3 regions of the Pseudoalteromonas shioyasakiensis genome follow, and region 1 is predicted to be linked to each of the others. Evidence: predicted binding sites of a transcription regulator. Region 1 holds the regulator's gene; each other region holds the start of a gene.
The links. The regulator sigma-54, encoded in region 1, starts transcription at its own class of promoters, with help from an activator protein. The targets are predictions, from matches to a motif close to GTTGGCACGNNNNTNGNNT.

Region 1 (2,272 bases):
AAACAAAGCAGGTCGCGAAGAAACACTAAATAGCTTACTCGATGAATTTAGCATCCAACACATTCGCGATAGCCAAGGTATGGCGCTGTCAGGTGGTGAACGCCGCCGTGTTGAAATTGCTCGCGCATTAGCCGCAAATCCTAAATTTATCCTTTTAGATGAGCCTTTTGCTGGTGTTGATCCAATTTCAGTGTTAGATATAAAGAAAATAATTGAGCACCTAAAAAATCGTGGTATTGGTGTACTAATTACTGACCATAATGTTCGAGAAACCCTTGATGTTTGTGAAAAAGCCTACATTGTTTCTCATGGGGAGCTAATTGCATCAGGCACACCTGAGCACGTATTAGCAGACCAAACTGTACGCGATGTATATCTAGGCGAGCAATTCAGGCTGTAACCATTACGCCAGCGACTAGAGCATCTGCTAGACTTATAACAATGACAATAAATCGATAATGACTTAACTGTGTTTGCACAGTTATCGATAACTTAAAAAGGATTGTTAGGGATACATGAGGCAATCATTACAGCTGCGCATGGGCCAGCAACTTACAATGACTCCACAACTGCAACAAGCTATTCGTTTGTTGCAGCTCAGTACATTGGATCTCCAGCAAGAAATTCAAGAAGCGCTTGATAGTAATCCTCTACTTGAAGTGGAAGAAGCGGATTACAACGAAGAAAGCACCGGCAAGAATGAGCAAAAAGCTGAATCTGACGATGTGCAAGTCAGCGCGTCTGCCGAAGAAGCTCCTAGCGAATACGAGCAAGAAAGTAGTGATGCTCTCAATAAAGACACCGTAAGCGATGACTTAGCTATGGATGTTACCTGGGATGAGTACATGAGTGCCGCCCCTTCAACATCGTCAGGGCCAATGCCTGAAGATGAATCAATCTATCAGGGTGCATCAACCGAAACCCTTCACGAATACCTAATGTGGCAATTACAGCTCACGCCATTTAGCCCTACTGATGAAGCGATTGCTGTGGCAATTGTAGAAGCTATCGATGAATCAGGTATTTTAACGGTAAGCTGTGAAGATATCGTCGAAAGCTTTAATCAAAATAGCGATGAAGAAGAAATCGAACTTGATGAAGTCGAAGCGGTCTTAAAAAGAATTCAGTTATTTGATCCTGTTGGTATTGGCGCACGCAGTTTACAAGAATGTCTGTGCATTCAGTTACGTCAATTCGATGCTAATACGCCATATTTAGCTGAAACTAAAATGGTTTTATCTGAGCATATCGAATTATTAGCGAGTCGCGACTATCGAACTTTGATGAAAAAGACTAAGCTTAAAGAAAACGAGCTTAAAGAAGTGATGACGCTCATCCACAGCTTAAATCCTAAGCCTGCGGATAGCATAGTGCGCGAAGAGTCTGAGTACGTCATACCTGATGTATCAGTAAAAAAAGTAAAAGGTCGCTGGGTAGTCGAGTTAAACCCAGACTGTATGCCAAAGATTAGAGTGAACAGCCAATATGCGGCGATGTCTCGCTCTGTTAAATCAAGTAGCGACAGCCAATTTATTCGCTCTCACTTACAAGAAGCTAAGTGGTTTATTAAAAGCTTAGAAAGCCGTAACGATACGCTATTAAAAGTGACCAACTGTATCGTTCAACAACAACAAGCTTTCTTTGAGCATGGCCCTGAGGCAATGAAGCCGATGGTGCTAAATGATGTTGCTGAAATGGTCGAAATGCATGAATCGACGATTTCACGGGTAACAACGCAAAAATATATGCATACCCCACGGGGTATTTTTGAGTTGAAATATTTCTTCTCAAGCCATGTCAGCACCGAAAATGGTGGTGAGTGTTCTTCTACAGCAATACGCGCTTTAATCAAGAAGTTAGTCGCTGCAGAAAACTCAGCTAAACCATTGAGTGATAGCAAAATTGCAGATATATTGGCTGAGCAAGGAATTAAAGTAGCTAGACGTACAATTGCAAAATATCGTGAGTCTCTAGCAATACCTCCGTCTAATCAGCGTAAGAGTCTGATTTAGACGTTTTACATAGAAGGAAAAATGCTTATGCAACTAAATTTAACTGGTCGTCATGTAGAAATCACAGATTCATTAAGAGACTATGTAAACACCAAGTTTGCGAAACTAGAAAGGCATTTTGACCATATTAATAATGTTCATGTCATTCTAGATGTAGAAAAATTAAGCCAAAAAGCAGAAGCAACTTTACATGTAAACGGAGGCGAGTTATTCGCTTCTACAGAACATCAAGATATGTACGCAGCCATTGACTCACTGAT
Region 2 (2,272 bases), 620 kb from region 1:
CAACAAAGAAAATAATCAAGTTTGTATTCAATCAGGACACTCAACAACACCTAATTTAAACAAGCGTATTGAGGGTGTTCGCTATGCGTTGTCAGGGCAAAAAGATAAACGTTTAAGTGGTGAAAATGGCTGGAGTGAGTTTGATCGATGCCCTTTATATAGCTTAGGCAAGCGAGAGGTATCACTCGGTCAACTCGACAAACTACTTAACCTTGAAAATCCACCACTATTTTTAGCGGTAGCGGGCTTTGCCCAATTTAACTCTAATTATGCAAACGTGATTGCTAAACATAAGCAACGTATTGCTAATCAAGAGGTGGTGATCGTTTCTGCCGATACTGAGCAAATGCAATTAGAAGTATTACAGCAAGGATTATCATCGGCCAATATTGGTCAAAACCCATTTGAAATGGGACGCCTGTCTGCTGAATTGATGTATCAATACCTCACTAAAGGTGAACGACCAGCTAAGTCTCACTATTATTTAGACTTTCACTATTGTCAGCAAAGTAATGCAGGTACTTGCACCGTTAATCACTAAAACTTTGATCTCACTAAAGTGCAATTCACTCGATACGCGCTAGACTTACCACAACTTGATTAATTGTAAGGATTTAGCCATGACACACCTAGTTAGTGATTTGATGACGCCAGACCCATTCGCCATTAGCGCGCAAAATAGCCTGCATGACGCTCATAATCTAATGAAAGAGAAGAATGTCCGTCATATTCCAGTGATCAATGAGCATGGTGGCTTAGTTGGCATGTTAACGCAAAAAATCATGATTGCTCAGGTAATGAATATCATGGCTAATTACAGCGCCAGCGCCCTTGAACGCAAAGAAAAGCAAACTAAAGTGGTTGATATTATGGCTACCGATTTTACCAGTATCTCGCCAGAGCAACCGCTACACGAAGTTGCTAAGTTTTTTGTTGAAAATCGTCATGGCTGCATGCCTGTGGTTGATAAAGATAACAACCTAGTGGGAATTCTCACTTCATCTGACTTTGTTCGTTTAGCAGCGGCATTACTCTCTTAAGTCGTAAATTTGTATCTGCACACTGAATTTTTTACAGAAGGTGTGCAGAGTTTTCATAGTCATACCTCACCACAACCACCCCGCCTCAAAATAAAATAAAATAAAGCCTTAAAATTCAACAGTTTAACTTTATATTCATTTTAGGCACAACGCTTGCTTTCTAAATAACTACACACGCTTTTTAATTTAAAAGCGAAAGGAAATTTATAGATAATCTCGGAGGAGTAATGAGTAATTCATCATCAAAAATCGCAGAATTTACAGCACCAGGTGTTAAAGACCAAGCTGCAGCTGACACGATTGCAATTCTAGACCAGCGCATGGTCGCTTTAATCGATTTACACCTCACTTTAAAACACATTCATTGGAATGTTGTTGGCCCTAATTTTATTGGTGTACACGAAATGTTAGACCCACAAGTAAGCGCAGTGCAAGAGATGACTGACACGATTGCAGAGCGTATTGCAACCATGGGCGGCGTACCTGTTGGCACACCACAATCAATTGTAGAACGCCGTACTTGGCAAGATTATTCAATTGGTAAAGGCTTAGTTACTGACCACCTAACAGCGCTTGATAAAGTGTATAACGGTGTTAATAAAGACCACCGTGCAGCTATCGAAAAGCTTGGTGAGCTAGACCCAGTATCTGAAGATATGATCACCGGCCAACTGGCTGACTTAGAACAATTCCAATGGTTTGTTCGTGCACATATCGAATCGTCTACCGGCGAATTGAAAGGTTAATACCAATTCGCTTAATTAAGTGGTCTATTTTGAGGCAATAAAACCTCGTTGCTAACAAGGCAAGAATTTCGTTTTTTAGTTGATCTAAATCAGAAATTTTTAACGCAGATAGCGACAGGTTTAATCCCTCAAAATGATTAAGTATTATTGCGGATTGGTACAATCCCTAGGTCTATCCGAAGACCCCTTGCCCAGCATTTGCTGGGCTTTTTTATGCTTTGTTACAACCAGCCTTTATGTTTAAAGAACAAGTAAGGTGCAAAGCCAGACAGCAACATAATGCCAATTGCAAACGGGTAACCCCATGCCCATTGCAGTTCAGGCATGCTGTTAAAATTCATCCCATAGATACTGGCGACAACGGTCGGCGGTAAAAACACCACTGAGGCAATAGAGAAGGTTTTGATAATTTGGTTTTGTTCGATGTTAATAAAACCCTGAGTCGAGTCCATTAAGAAATTCACCTTATCAAACAAAAATGTACAG
Region 3 (2,272 bases), 520 kb from region 1:
GTAACCTAGAAGATTTTGTCCGCGCAGTAGCATTTGTTGCTTAGTGTTTGGCATTGCCGCTTTTAACTCGCGAATACGTTGCCAAGGATCTTCACCTAAATAACGGATACACGAGTCAAACGTCGCACCACCCCATGATTCAATTGACCAATAACCCGCATTATCGAGTTTTTCTGCCATGGGTAGCATGTCGTCTAAGCGCATACGCGTTGCCAAAAGAGACTGGTGTGCGTCACGCAATACTAATTCGGTTAGTTTTAATTTAGCCATGTTTAAGCTGCCCCGTTATTTTTGTTTATTTCGAAATTGAGCAATTGCAGCGCTGATTGCTGCAATATGTGCCTGTGGCACACCCTGTTGAGGTTGAATTTTTGCTGTACGCGTAGGTTCTGCAGTTGCAGGATCATCAAACCGACCCACTATCTTTGACATTAAAGTGACTGCTGAAATCAAAATAGTCAGAAAAACAAACACGCCTACCATGCCTGTCACCATCAAACTGGCCGCAGTGGTGAGTAATCCACCTATATCCATACGACTCCCCTCGCTTACTTAAAATAAAAAGTTATTTTTGTTAAATAATTATGCACCAATAATAACAAACAAAATTCATTTGTATAGCACCATTGTAAATTGGTAAAACCAATTAAATTTAAAATAACATGCCGCACATATAATTAACACCCTACTATTAGCGCATTTAAAGCCCCGTTATAGATGATATAAATAGTCAATATAGCCAGACGTTATATGTTTAACTATTAACCAACCGTAGTAAAATCCTTAAAAACCACGCACAACAAGGTGTTAGAGCCACCCCCTCAAAACAAAGTTAAATTGGTCTTACCAATAAGCGAGGCATTTCTCTTTTTCCTCATTCAGCTCAATATGAAAAAATATCACTATGAATAAGTTACATGCTTACTCGTAAAAGTTACCAAATGATGAACCCTCTAAAGAACAGCAAAAAACCACAACCCATTGAAATATATAAAATAAAACTTCTGGCACAGAACTCGCTTTAGTTATATCGAACTTAAGAAAATTTAAATAGCCAAGGAGACCACTATGTTACGCTGGACAATTACTTTTTTAGTTATCGCGTTAATCGCAGCAGTGTTAGGTTTTGGCGGTATCGCAGGAGCCGCTGCAGGCATCGCTAAGATTATCTTTTTTATATTTTTAGTATTACTAGTTATTTCGCTGGTATCAGGAGCACTTAGAGGCAGTGTCCCTAAGTAGTTAAAAGCAGATAACCACTTACTTTATTTTTATTTACAAGGAATTTCATTATGAAAAATTCAACTTTAAAAGCCGCTACTATCGCCCTATTTTCAGGTTTATTCATCATGGGTTGTGAAGACAACTCTGCTGAAGACGCAGGTGAGCGTATTGATGAAGCAATTACTGATACACAAAATGCAGTTGAAGATGCATGTGAAGAAGTAAAAGAAGGTGTTAATGCAGAAGAAACTAACTGCTAATAACACACCTTACTTTAGAAAAGCGGCCAAGTGCCGCTTTTTTGTGTATGTGAGTTAGCAACTCTATGCTGCCTGCAACTCGTGCCAAGAAGCTTGCTAACTTTACTCTTTCCCCTAGAAACTCGCTAACTTGTTGGGTTTCGCTCCGCTCTAACCAACCTACCGGCTCTTTTTTTTAATCTGATAGCTGACGGCTGAAAGCTGATGGCTCATTTTCCTATAAACTCGCAACTTTACTCTTTCCCTTAGAAACTCGCTAACTTGTTGGGTTTCACTCCGTTCTACCTAACCTACGAGCTGATGGCTAAGAGTACGTTTTCATTTACAAACCGTAGTGAGAGGCTTGTTTGTCGTTACACTTGCTATATGCCACTGGCCGTCGATAAAACTTACTTTTGCTACATCGCTTACAGCAAAGTCGCCAGGGACATTTAAGCGCGTTAAGTTACTTGCTAACTGCTGCTGACAATATGGGCCGGTATCGCCATGCATCACGAGCACTGGCTTATTGGTGTGCTTTGCAAAGTCGCTGATGGCATCTCGGTAGATTTTAAATGCATCACAATTAGAACGCTGTGACTCACTGCAAGCGGGTTTACTGGTCGGGTGGTAAATATCAGCCTGAAAGCCAAACACATAGGCCTTAGCATCCTGGTGGACAAGCGCTTGTTTTAACCAAATTAAGTTGTACTTATCACGCTGGTCGGCGGCATCTAGTGCCGCGTTTTTATCACTTTTTAAAATTTGTGAGCGACCATTAAAAGTGCCCGGTATATGCAAAGTACGAA

Region 2: the regulator sigma-54 is predicted to act here: its motif matches at 1,181-1,199, upstream of dps (DNA starvation/stationary phase protection protein Dps).
Region 3: the regulator sigma-54 is predicted to act here: its motif matches at 1,004-1,022, upstream of KQP93_RS04715 (DUF1328 domain-containing protein).

Annotation. Positions count from the first base shown of each region.
Region 1 is NZ_CP077770.1:483,324-485,595, reverse strand. It holds gene lptB (LPS export ABC transporter ATP-binding protein) at 1-400, shown strand, start outside; gene KQP93_RS02320 (RNA polymerase factor sigma-54) at 516-2,012, shown strand; gene hpf (ribosome hibernation promoting factor) at 2,040-2,272, shown strand, end outside.
Region 2 is NZ_CP077770.1:1,099,756-1,102,027, reverse strand. It holds gene KQP93_RS05170 (substrate-binding domain-containing protein) at 1-541, shown strand, start outside; gene KQP93_RS05165 (CBS domain-containing protein) at 621-1,040, shown strand; gene dps (DNA starvation/stationary phase protection protein Dps) at 1,268-1,786, shown strand; gene corA (magnesium/cobalt transporter CorA) at 2,008-2,272, opposite strand, start outside.
Region 3 is NZ_CP077770.1:999,167-1,001,438, reverse strand. It holds gene oadA (sodium-extruding oxaloacetate decarboxylase subunit alpha) at 1-270, opposite strand, end outside; gene KQP93_RS04720 (OadG family protein) at 286-534, opposite strand; gene KQP93_RS04715 (DUF1328 domain-containing protein) at 1,069-1,242, shown strand; gene KQP93_RS04710 (hypothetical protein) at 1,293-1,484, shown strand; gene KQP93_RS04705 (hypothetical protein) at 1,803-2,272, opposite strand, start outside.